Linked DNA regions of Corallococcus sp. EGB. The protein of the gene in region 1 interacts with the protein of each later gene in a pairwise test. Links are inferred from orthologs where the notes say so. Each region holds a gene or a part of one and is shown on either strand. Other genes may lie near its edges.

Region 1 (7,515 bases):
GTACGGCCCCGGCTGGAAGCCCGCCGTGGACGCGATGTTGAGGATGCGCCCCTGCTTGCGCTCGCGCATGGGCCGCGCGAACAGGTGCGTGAGCTTCAGGAGCGCGGCGCAGTTGACCTCCACCATCTCCGCCTCGCGCGCGATGTCCTGATCCAGGAACGCTCCGGAGGAACCGAACCCCGCGTTGTTGACGAGGAAGTCCACCGCGAGCCCCAGCTCCCGCACGCGCGCGAAGAGCTGCTCTGGCGCGGAGGGCTGTCCCAGGTCCGCTGGCAGCACGTGCGCCTTCACCCCGTGCGCCTGCTCCAGCTTCCGGGCCAGCTCCTCCAGCTTCGCCACGCCGCGCGCCACGAGGATGACGTCGTGCCCGTCCTTCGCGAACTGCTCCGCGAACTGCACCCCAAGCCCCGCCGATGCACCGGTGATGAGCGCCACTTGCCGCGACATGGTGATGCCTCCCGGCAGGCCGGTATAGCAGAGCGCCGGAAAGCCGCGTGCCGGGCCACGCTCGAAGCGGGAAGTGCCTCCTGGAAGCAGAAGGCCCCAGGCCCGCGCACAAAGCGGTTGCCCGGGAGGATCCATGGCCCTATTCGGAAGGGGACCCCGAGGACGTGGAGGCCGGCATGGAGCGCATGGAGACCCTCGAAGCGCTGCTCGCTCGCGGACGGACGGAGGACGTAGCGCTCGCTGCGCCCGGCAGGCAGGGCATGAGCCACGGCGCGCTGCGGGAGCTCACCGCGCGGATCCGCGAGCAGTTGAACGCGTGGGGCCTGGGCCAGGGGGACCGCGTCGCGCTGGTGCTCCCCAACGGCCCGGAGATGGCGGCAGCGTTCCTCGCCGTGGCCAGCGCCGCGACGACCGCGCCGCTCAATCCCGCCTACCGCGCGGAGGAGCTCGCGTTCTACCTGGACGACCTTCAGGCCCGAGCGCTCATCGTGCTCGAAGGAACGGAGGCGCCGGCCCGCGAGGTCGCGCGCGCACGCGGCATCCCGCTCATCGAGCTGAGTCCGACGGTGGATGGGCCGGCGGGGCACTTCACCCTCAAGACGGCACAGCCGCCATCGCGCCAGGCGCACCGGCCGGGCACCGCCCACGCGGACGACGTCGCACTGGTGCTGCACACGTCGGGCACGACCGCGCGGCCCAAGCAGGTGCCGCTGACGCACGCGAACCTCAGCGCCTCCGCGAAACACATCGGCGCGCAGCTGGACCTGGGGCCCACGGATGCGTGTCTCAACATCATGCCGCTGTTCCACATCCACGGGCTCGTGGCGGCGGTGCTGTCCAGCCTGGGCGCCGGAGGCCGCGTGGTGTGCTCCCCCGGCTTCAACGCCCTGCGCTTCTTCACCTGGTTCGAGGAGGTCCGCCCCACCTGGTACACGGCCGTGCCCACCATGCACCAGGCTCTGTTGGAGCGCGCCCGCCGCAACGCGGACAGCCTGAAGGGCCACCGGCTGCGCTTCATCCGGTCCTCCTCCGCGTCGCTGCCGCCGCAGGTGATGGAGGAACTGGAGCGCGTCTTCGGAGTGCCCGTCATCGAGAGCTACGGCATGACGGAGGCCGCGCACCAGATGGCCTCCAATCCGCTGCCACCGCGTCCCCGGTACGCAGGTTCGGTGGGGCTCGCCGCCGGGCCCGAGGTCGCCATCATGGACGACGCGGGCACGCTGCTGCCTCCGGGGACGCCCGGCGAAGTGGTCATCCGAGGTCCCAACGTCATGTCCGGCTACGTGAACAATCCCGAGGCCAACTCGCGCGCCTTCACGCACGGATGGTTCCGCACGGGCGATCAGGGCACGCTCGACGCGCAGGGCTACCTGCGGCTCACCGGCCGGCTGAAGGAGCTGATCAATCGCGGCGGCGAGAAGCTGAGCCCGCTGGAGGTGGACACCGTGTTGCTGGATCACCCCGCCGTGCAGCAGGCCGTGACGTTCGCCCTGCCCCATCCCAAGCTCGGTGAGGAGGTCGCCGCCGCGGTCATCCCGCGCGAAGGCCACCAACCCACCGAGCGCGAGCTGCGCGACTTCGTGGCGGCGCGCGTAGCGGACTTCAAGGTGCCCCGCCGCATCGTCTTCCTCACGGAGCTGCCCAAGGGCCCCACCGGCAAGGTGCAGCGCATCGGGCTCGCGGCGCGGCTGGGGCTCACGTCATGAGGGTCGCCATCTTCGGCGCGGGCGCCATCGGCGGGTTCCTCGGCGTCAAGCTGCTCCAGGCCGGCGCGGACGTGACGTTCATCGCGCGAGGCCCTCATCTGGACGCCATGCGCGCGAATGGCGTCACGCTCACCAGCGGCGGCGAGACGGTCACCGTGCGTCCGCATTGCACGGACTCACCCGACGACGCGGGCCCGCAGGACTACGTCTTCCTCACGCTCAAGGCCCACGCGCTGCCCGCCGCCGCACCTCAAATCGCGCGGCTGCTGGGCCCGGAGACGGCGCTCGTCACCGGCATCAACGGCGTGCCCTACTGGTACTTCCACGGACTCGAAGGCGCATACGCGGGCCGCCACATCGAGAGCGTGGACCCCGGCGGAGTGCTGCTGCGCACCCTGCCTCCCGAGCGCGTCATCGCCACCGTGGTGTACCCGGCCGCTGAGGTCGTCTCCCCCGGCGTCATCGTGCACACGTACAACGACCGCGTGACGCTGGGAGAACCCGACGGCAGCAAGAGCCCCCGCGTGCAGGCCCTCTCACGGCTCATGATGAAGGCCGGGCTCAAGTCGCCCGTGCGCCCCCGCATCCGCGACGAAATCTGGGTGAAGCTCTGGGGCAACCTCGCCTTCAATCCGCTGTCGGCACTCACCGGCGCGACGCTCGACGTGCTCGCGCGCCAGCCGGACCTGCGCGCGGTGGCTCGCGCGATGATGCTGGAGGCCCAGGCCGTGGCGGAGCTGCTGGGCACGCGCTTCCTCATCGACGTGGATCAGCGCATCCAGGGCTCGGCCCAGGTTGGCGCGCACAAGACGTCCATGCTTCAAGACCTGGAGCGCGGGCGCCCCATGGAGATCGACGCGCTGCTGGGCGCCGTCGTGGAGCTGGGCCAGCTCACCGGCAAGCCCATGCCCACCTGCGAGAACATCCTCGCCCTGGTGCGCGAGCGTGCGCGTCACAGCGGCGGCTATCCGCCCCGCGAAACACCCCCCGCGCCCCAAGGCACCTAGTCGGACGCGGACGGCATCACGCCCAGGTACTCCAGCGGATCCGCCGGCTTGCCGTCCACGCGCACCTCGAAGTGCACGTGCGGGCCGGACGTGCGGCCGGACTCGCCCACCGTGGCGATGACCTGCCCGCGCCGGACCTTCTGCCCCGTCTTCACGCGCAGGTCGCGGTTGTGCGCGTAGAGCGTGATCAGCGGCGGCGCGTGCTCCACGATGACGATGAGGCCGTAGCCCTTCTGCTCGCCCGCGTAGAGGACCGTGCCCTCCTGAGCGGTCTTGACGGGCGTGCCCGCGGGCGCCGCCAGGTCGATGCCGTCGTGCGGCTCCTTCCCCTTCTTGCCGAAGCGGCCATACAGCACGCCGCGCAGCGGCCAGTCGAGCATCCCCTGCGTCGCGAGCTTCGGACGCGACGGCGCACCCGGGCGCCCCGACACCACGCGCGCCCTCGGCGGCTCCTCCTTGCGCGACACCGCCGGCACCGGACGGCGCGGCGTGGACACCGGCGCCTGCCCCGGCTTCGACAGCACCAGCTCCGGCTCCTCGTCGGACAGCGGCCCCGGGTCGCCGTACGTCGGCGGCTCACTGCCCGGGATCATCAGCTCCTGCCCCACCGCCAGCTCGCGCGGGTCCTTGATGCCGTTGGCCTGGGCCAGCTCCTCCACCGTGATGCCGTACGTCTTGGCGATGCGGTACATCGTCTCGCCCGGGGCCACGCGGTGGCGCACCGCCACCAGCTCCGGCTCCTCGTGCGTGGGCCTCAGCGCGAAGGACAGCGGCTTGCCGCTCCCCGCCGACTCGGGCTGCACGGCGGTCTCCAGGCCCGAAGCGGAAGCGCCCCGGGTGCTCGCGCAGCCGCCGAACAGCGCGGCCGCGAGCAACACCCAGAGCGCCCTGCCCGCTCGGCTGGAGCCGCCCGGCCCCAACCTCAGGCACCGCCGCCCGAACCATGCCGCGTGAAGCCCTGCAGGTTCCACCCCGAGAGCTCGGGGATGCGACCGTGGTCGGTCATCTCGAAGTGCAGCGGCGTCACCGACACGCGCTTCTCGTCGAAGACGGCGTTGCAGTCGCTGCCCGGGATGTCCTCGTGCGCGTACTCCGTGCCGCCAATCCAGTAGTACTTGCGGCCGCGCGGGTCCTCCTTCTCCACGACGTTGTAGCCGTAGGAGTGCCGCCCCTGCCGGGTGATGACGTAGCCGTCCGGCTCCACGCCCCCCGGGATGTTCACGTTGAGGAGCATCCTCGGCGGCAGGGGCCGGGCCAGCGCCTCCGTCACCAGCGCCCGCGCGAAGCGGCCCGCCGGCCCGAAGTCGAACGGCCCCCGCGTCACCAGGCTGAACGCGATGGCCGGGACGCCCAGGAACGCCGCCTCCATGGCCGCCGCCACCGTCCCGGAGTACGTGACGTCGTCCGCCAGGTTCGCGCCGTGATTGATGCCGGAGACCATGAGCTGGGGACGATTGTCCTTCAGCAGGTGGTTCACCGCCAAATACGAGCAATCCGTGGGGGTGCCGTCCACGGCGAACCACCGCTCGCGCACCTCCTTGATGCGCAGCGGCCGGTGCAGGCTGATGGCATGGGAGGCGGCGCTCTGCTCGCGGTCAGGCGCCACCACCCACACCTCGCCCAGCGGGCTGACCGCCTCCACCAGCGTCTGCAACCCCTCGGAGAAGTAGCCGTCGTCGTTGGAGACGAGGATGCGGGGACGCGAAGTGCTCACGGTCACTGCTTCTTCGCGAGCGAGCGGAAGGCGGACCGGCCGGCGTACCGGGCCCCGGACCCCAGCTCCTCTTCAATCCGCAGCAGCTGGTTGTACTTGGCCACGCGGTCGGAGCGCGACGCCGAGCCCGTCTTGATCTGCCCGCAGTCCAGCGCCACCGCCAGGTCCGCGATGGTGGTGTCCTCGGACTCGCCGGAGCGGTGGCTCATGATGGACGTCATGCCCGCCTTGTGCGCCATGCGCACCGCGTCGAACGTCTCCGTGAGCGAACCAATCTGGTTCACCTTCACCAGGATGGAGTTCGCCGTGCCCGTCTCGATGCCCTTGGACAGGCGCTCCACGTTGGTGACGAAGAGGTCGTCGCCCACCAGTTGGACCTTGTCACCCAGCGCGTCGGTGAGCTTCTTCCACCCCTCCCAGTCATCCTCCGCCATGCCGTCCTCGATGGAGATGATGGGGTACTTCTGGCTGAGGCTCCGGTAGTACTCCAGCAGGCCCTGCGAGTCGTACTCCTTGCCCTCGCCCTTGAGCTTGTACTTCTTGGAGCCCTTGTCGAAGAACTCGCTCGCGGCCACGTCCAGCGCGAGGAACACCTGCTCGCCGGCCTTGAAGCCCGCGGCGTCGATGGCCTCCATGATCAGCTTGAGCGCCTCCTCGTTGGCCGGCAGGTCCGGGGCGTAGCCGCCCTCGTCGCCCACGCCCGTGGCCAGCTTGCGGCCCTTGAGGATCTTCTTGAGCGCGTGGAACACCTCCGCGCCCCAGCGCAGGCCCTCCGCGAACGTCTTGGCGCCGGCGGGCACCACCATGAACTCCTGCACGTCCACGCGGGTGTCCGCGTGCGCGCCGCCGTTGAGGATGTTCATCAGCGGCACGGGCAGCGTGCGCGCCTGGAGGCCGCCCACGTAGCGGTACAGCGGCAGGCCGTGCGCGTCCGCCGCGGCGCGCGCGGTGGCCATGGAGACGGCGAGGATGGCGTTGGCGCCCAGCTTGGACTTGGTGGACGTGCCGTCCAGCTCGATCATCCGCTTGTCCACGGCCACCTGGTCCACGGCGTCCATGCCGATGAGCGCCGGCCCGATGGTGTCGCGCACGTGGTCCACGGCCTTCTGCACGCCCTTGCCCAGGTAGCGGCTCTTGTCGCCGTCCCGCAGCTCGTGCGCCTCGTGCTCGCCGGTGGAGGCACCGGACGGCACCGTCGCGCGGCCACGCGAGCCGCCCACGAGCAGCACTTCGGCCTCCACGGTCGGGTTGCCACGGGAATCGAGCACTTCACGCGCCAGGATTTGAGCGATCTCGGTCATAGGGCGCCGTTTCTACGGGGCACGGCCAGAACGGGCAAGCGCGCTCGCAAGGGCCGCCTGCTACAGTGTCCAGCCGCCGAATGCCTCCTCCTCCCAAGCGACGCACCACGGGGCCCGACCCGTTGCCCGGCCAGCGCGCCCGGGGGGCCCTGCTGGGCCTCGCCATCGGCAACGCGCTCGCCGTCCCCACCGCGGGGAGGCCCTTCTACGCGCCGGCCTTCCCCCAGCTCGCCGAGGGGCCGTACCTGGGCATGCACGGAGGCGGCCCGCACGACCTGCGCAAGGGGCAGGTGACGGAACCCACCCAGCTGGCGGTGGCGCTGGCCCTGAGCCTGCGGGACATGAAGCGCTACGACGCGGGGGACGCCCTCAAGCGCTACCGGGCCTGGCAGTCCCACGCCATCTCCGTCAGCGAGCCCATGAAGGAGCTGTTCCAGGAATGTGACGCCAGCCTCCCGCCGCAGCTGATGCACTCCGGCAAGCGCGTCTGGTTGAAGAACCTCCGGCGCCTGGCCCCCGCGGGCGCCCTGCCGCGGGTGGTCCCCCTGGGCATCCACCTGGCGAGGGACTCGTTCGCGCTGGCGAAGGCCGCGCTGGAGGACACCGCCCTCACCCACTTCGACCCGCGCAGCCAGCTGGCCAGCGCGGGGCTGTGCGCCGCCATCGCCAAGGCGGTGACGGGTGGCCCGAACCTGAAGGCCGCGGACCTGCTGCCCGCCGCCGAGGTGGGCATCTCCCTGGCGGGCGCCGCCCTGGGGAAGCAGGAGAAGGACTACGTGCAGGAGGTGGCCCAGGCCGCGGCCCTGCTGCGCGAGGACCTGGCCCTCGCGGCCAGGGACGACCCGCAGCTCTACGGGCCGGAGCTGCACATGCACCGGCCCGGCAACAACGCGGTGCGTGCCGCGTTCCGGCTGGCCTTCTGGGAGCTGCTCCACGTCCCCACGGCCGAGGCCGCGCTGCTGGACGTCATCCACCGGGGCGGCGACACGGAGGTCCACGCCGCCGTGACGGGAGCCCTGGTGGGCGCCTTCCATGGGGAGGAGGCCCTGCCGGAGGAGTGGCGCCAGAAGGTCCTCCTGGCCTTGCAGCCCTACAACCCCCTCCAGAAGGGCACGGTGCTGTGGGAGGTGTACCACCCCCGGCACCTGCTGCTCCTGGCACCGGCGTAAGGCCGCCCGCAAGTGAGAAGCCCGCGGGAGCCGCCCTTCGAGGGTCGGCCCGGCCGCGGGCTTGAAGACACGCCGTGGCACCGGAGCCACGGGTGGGATGGGTCATCAGGCGCGAAGGTCGATGACGACAACGCCTCGCGACGGCTTCTCGTCCTCGGTGTCCGTCCTCCG
Region 2 (4,185 bases), 4.2 Mb from region 1 along the record:
GCCACGGGCACCGCCAGGTAGCTGCGCACCGGGAGGTGGCCTTCGGGCATCCCCCTGCGGGGGGCGTTATGGCCGTAGCGAGGGTCCTTCGTGATGTCTTCGCTGCGGATGATGCCCTCCCCCTTGAAGGTGGGCTCGAAGACACGGGTCGCGCGCGGCATGGGGAACTTCGAGAAGGACTCCCGGGGCACGCCGCTGAGCGTGTAGAGCATGTAGGTCTGTCCCCGCTCATCCAGCACGTTGTAGAAGAACGCGCCGAACGCGGCCCGGGTGAGCTGGGTGGCGGCGTCCGTCACGCCCTGCACCAGCTTCTCCAACTGCAGCTCCGCGCCCAGCGCCTGGCCCGTGCTGTTGATGAGCTCCAGGTTCTGGAGCGAGTCGTTCTTCTCGATGAGCGTCTGGCGCAGGGACTCCTCGAGCTGCCGCTCGGCGGTGATGTCCCGCGTGATGCCCTCGAAGTGCCGCGCGCGCCCTTCCGCGTCGTGGAAGACGGAGCCCGTGACATGCAACCACTTGATGGAGCCTTCCGCGCCCGGGTGGAGCCGGAAGCGCATCTCGAAGGGCGCCTGCCCCTCCATCGCGCGCCGCGCCGCGTCCCACACCTGCTCACGGTCCTCCGGGTGGATGCGCTCCTGGAGTTGGGCCGGGGTCACCGCGCCGTCCGGGGGCAGTTCGTAGTGCACGCGGCAGATGGCGTCGCAGACGACGTGGGCTTGTGACAGGTCGCGGGACCAACGGCCGATGCCCGCCGCGGCGACCACTTTCTCGGCGCGCTCGCACTCCTCCAGCCGCCGCAACGCGCGCTGGAGCTGCTCGTCGGAGGAGGGGGGCGCGGAAGGCGAGGGATGGTCGGGCATTGGTGCTGACCTGACCCAAGCCTCGACATTGCGTCAACATCCACCCCGCGCATCGGACGAACGGTCGACAGGAGGAGCATCAGCCCCGGGCCCAGCCATGACTGGGGACTCACTGAGGGTCATTGCCACTGGGACCCCTGGGATATCAGCCTTCACCGGGCCGCGTGTTCAATCGCATCCTCGAAACATCAAAAGCAAATCGCAAACAAGTGCGCGGCAGGGGGGAGCGCGCCCTCTTCGACGCTTCCGCGGTCCCGGCCGTGGAGGCCGCCAATGACAGCGCCGCGCTGGAGCTGGGCGTGCGCTTCCGCAGCGACGCGCCCGGGCAGCTCAAGGGCAGGCGCTTCTACAAGGGCGCGGGCAACACGGGCACGCACACCGGCAGCCTGTGGTCCGCGTCGGGGGCGCTGCTGGCCACCGCCACCTTCACGAGCGGCTTTCCCACCGACAGCTACCAGGCCAGCAACTCCTGGGTGGAGGTGGCCTTCCAGTCCAACGACACCACGCCCCCGACGGCGCCCACGCACGTGGAGGCGGCGCCCCACTCGTCCACCGCCATCGACCTGACCTGGTACGGGTCCGTGGACGGCAGTGGCGAGGTGCAGGGAAACGCGCGCTGGCGCCTGGTGTGCCGGGGCAGCCAGCTCATCGCGGAGCCGCCGGGCACCACCACGTTCCACCGCGACACCGGCCTGACGCCGCCGACAACGTGGGGCCTGCGCTCGCCGCCCGAGCGTCCAACGAACAGCGGCAGGCCGCGCTGGGAGGGCCGAAGCCGGAAGCCCAAAATGAAAACGGGCTGAAGATCCGAAGATCTCCAGCCCGCTTCATCGTTTGGTCGGGGAGACAGGATTTGAACCTGCGACCCCTTGGTCCCGAACCAAGTGCTCTACCAGGCTGAGCCACTCCCCGATATCCGGTGCTGCGCCAGGAACTGCCCTCGGGCCCGGCGAAGCGTGGGCGGATCTATCCGAGCCGCTTCCTTCAGTCAACGGACTCTTTTGCCCTCCCCTTCCCCTCCACCTCCCGCCCCCCTCGCCTGCCCGACTGTTGTCCTACATACCCTTTAGGACGGGACAATGTTCACCCTCTTCACAAGATCCGGGCCTTCCTGTACTTCCAAGATGTTGCACGTTGATCCACCCCTGTTCCCCCACAGAGGGCCATGACTGCTCCCACTGTCCTCATCTCGGACGATGAGCCCCTTGTCGTGTCCGCACTCGCTCGAGAGGCCAAGCGCTCGGGCCTCGTCTGCGTGTCCGACACCACCTCCGAACACGTGCTGGAGCTGGCCCGCAAGCACCGGCCCGCGGTCATCATCCTGGACATCAACCAGCACCAGGACGGCAGGGATCTGCTCGCGCAGCTGAAGAAGGACCCCATCACCCGCGACTGCAAGGTCATCATGCTCAGCGGCGTGGAGGATCAATTCACCCGCCACGTGTGCTTCGAGCTGGGCGCCGACGACTACGAAGTGAAGCCGTGCGACCCCACCTTCATGACCCGCATCGCCCGCATGGCCGCCGCCGCCGCGCGCCCGCCCGCCTCCCCCGAAGCCGCCTGACTCACGAGGGCCGCAGCGACCGGATGGCCTGCGCGTAGTCCTTCGCGCCAAACACGTAGCTGCCCGCCACCAGCACGGTCGCCCCCGCGTCCACCACGCGCTTCGCCGTCTGGGCGTTGATGCCGCCGTCCACCTCGATGTCCACGTCCTTCAGCCCCCGCGCGTCCAACATCCCGCGCAGCCGGCGGACCTTGTCCACCGTGGACTCGATGAACGACTGGCCCCCGAACCCCGGGTTCACGCTCATGAGCAGCACCATGTCCACGTCCCCCAGCACCTCCTCGATCGCCACCAGCGGCGTGCCCGGGTTCAACACCACCGCCGGCTTCGCCCCCGCATTGCGGATGTGCTGCAGCGTGCGGTGCAGATGCGGGCTCGCCTCCTGGTGCACCGTCAGCACGTCCGCGCCCGCCTTCACGAACGCGTCCACGTACTTCTCCGGCTCCACGATCATCAGGTGCACGTCCAGCGGCTTCGTCGCCACGCGCTTGATGGCCTCCACGATGACCGGCCCCAACGTGATGTTGGGCACGAACCTGCCATCCATGACATCCACGTGAATCCAGTCGGCGCCGGCGGCCTCGATGGCGCGGACCTCCTCGCCCAGGCGGCTGAAGTCAGAGGAGAGCAGCGACGGAGAGATGCGAACGGGGCGGGTCATGGCGGCGCTTCATAACCGCTTCCGGCGGGCCACGGTACCTTCGCCCGGCAGGACAGCGGGCTGGCGGACAGAGGTGGACCCCACAGGGGGTGGGCCCGGGCAGCCGACACATCCTGCATGCTACAACCCGGTGCGCCCGCGGCCACCCGCCGCATCCCACGGAGCCCGCCTCGGTGCTTCCTCAGTCCGCGCCCGCCTCCCCCAACCTGAACCGCCGGCTCGCGAAGCTGACGTCCATCCTGGATGTCGCCAAGGCGATGAGCGCCGAGCGGGACCTGGACCTGCTGCTGCCCCTCATCCTCTATGAGGCCACCAAGGTCGTGGAGTCGGACCGCTGCTCGCTCTTCATCCTGGACCGCGAGCGCAATGAGCTCTGGAGCAAGGTGGCCCAGGGCTCCAAGAACGAGATCCGCCTCCCCATGGGCAGCGGCGTCGCCGGCCAGGTCGCCCAGACGGGCGCCGTCATCAACATCCCCGACGCCTACGCCGACCCCCGCTTCAACAGCAGCTTCGACGTCTCCAGCGGCTACCGCACCCACACCATCCTCTGCGTCCCCATGCGCGACGCCAACGGCGAGGTGACCGGCGTCATCCAGGCCCTCAACAAGCGCGGCGGGCAGGTGTTCGACGCGGAGGATGAGGAGCTGCTGCTCGCCCTGGGCGCCCAGGCCGCCGGCGCGATTGAAAACGCCCTCCTCCACGAGGAGATCAACCGCCTCTTCGAGGGCTTCGTCTCCGCGTCCGTCGTGGCCATCGAAGCGCGCGACCCCACCACCGCGGGCCACTCCGGCCGCGTCGCGGACCTCACCGTGTCGCTGGCCCAGGCGCTGGAGCACCACTCCACCGGCCGCTATGCCCAGATGCGCTTCACCGCCGTGGAGCTGCAGGAGCTGCGGTACGCGTCGCTCCTGCACGACTTCGGCAAGGTGGGCGTGCGCGAGAACGTGCTCGTCAAGGCGGAGAAGCTCTACCCCCATGAGCTGGAGGCGCTGCGCGCCCGCTTCCAACTGGCTCGCAAGGACCTGCAGCTGCAGAGCTCGCGGCGCAGGCTGTCCGCCGTGGAGGCTCGCGGCCTGGCCGCCCTGCCCTCCATCCACCAGGAG

The links. The genes of interacting proteins can lie anywhere in the genome.
Region 2: the proteins of eno (region 1) and rpe interact in binary tests that used the Escherichia coli proteins (3 or more experiments, as listed by UniProt). The link is inferred for Corallococcus sp. EGB from one-to-one orthologs.

Annotation. Positions count from the first base shown.
Region 1 is NZ_CP079946.1:4,021,457-4,028,971, reverse strand. Bases 4,027-6,901 are described here. They hold eno (phosphopyruvate hydratase), read right to left. Parts: upstream 6,176-6,901; coding sequence 4,877-6,175; downstream 4,027-4,876. Other genes in these bases: KYK13_RS16995 (ADP-ribosylglycohydrolase family protein), read left to right, coding at 6,256-6,901; surE (5'/3'-nucleotidase SurE), read right to left, coding at 4,083-4,874; KYK13_RS17010 (peptidoglycan DD-metalloendopeptidase family protein), read right to left, coding at 4,027-4,038. Outside these bases: KYK13_RS17025 (SDR family oxidoreductase), read right to left, coding at 1-447; KYK13_RS17020 (acyl--CoA ligase), read left to right, coding at 624-2,153; KYK13_RS17015 (2-dehydropantoate 2-reductase), read left to right, coding at 2,150-3,160; more of KYK13_RS17010, read right to left, coding at 3,157-4,026; more of KYK13_RS16995, read left to right, coding at 6,902-7,344; KYK13_RS16990 (hypothetical protein), read right to left, coding at 7,450-7,515. UniProt on the Escherichia coli protein: Catalyzes the reversible conversion of 2-phosphoglycerate (2-PG) into phosphoenolpyruvate (PEP). It is essential for the degradation of carbohydrates via glycolysis.
Region 2 is NZ_CP079946.1:8,198,827-8,203,011, forward strand. What follows is about bases 1,253-4,185. They hold rpe (ribulose-phosphate 3-epimerase), read right to left. Parts: upstream 3,083-4,185; coding sequence 2,423-3,082; downstream 1,253-2,422. Other genes in these bases: KYK13_RS33385 (DUF4082 domain-containing protein), read left to right, coding at 1,253-1,660; KYK13_RS33395 (two-component system response regulator), read left to right, coding at 2,023-2,421; KYK13_RS33405 (HD domain-containing phosphohydrolase), read left to right, coding at 3,256-4,185. Outside these bases: KYK13_RS33380 (GAF domain-containing sensor histidine kinase), read right to left, coding at 1-857; more of KYK13_RS33385, read left to right, coding at 1,067-1,252. UniProt on the Escherichia coli protein: Catalyzes the reversible epimerization of D-ribulose 5-phosphate to D-xylulose 5-phosphate.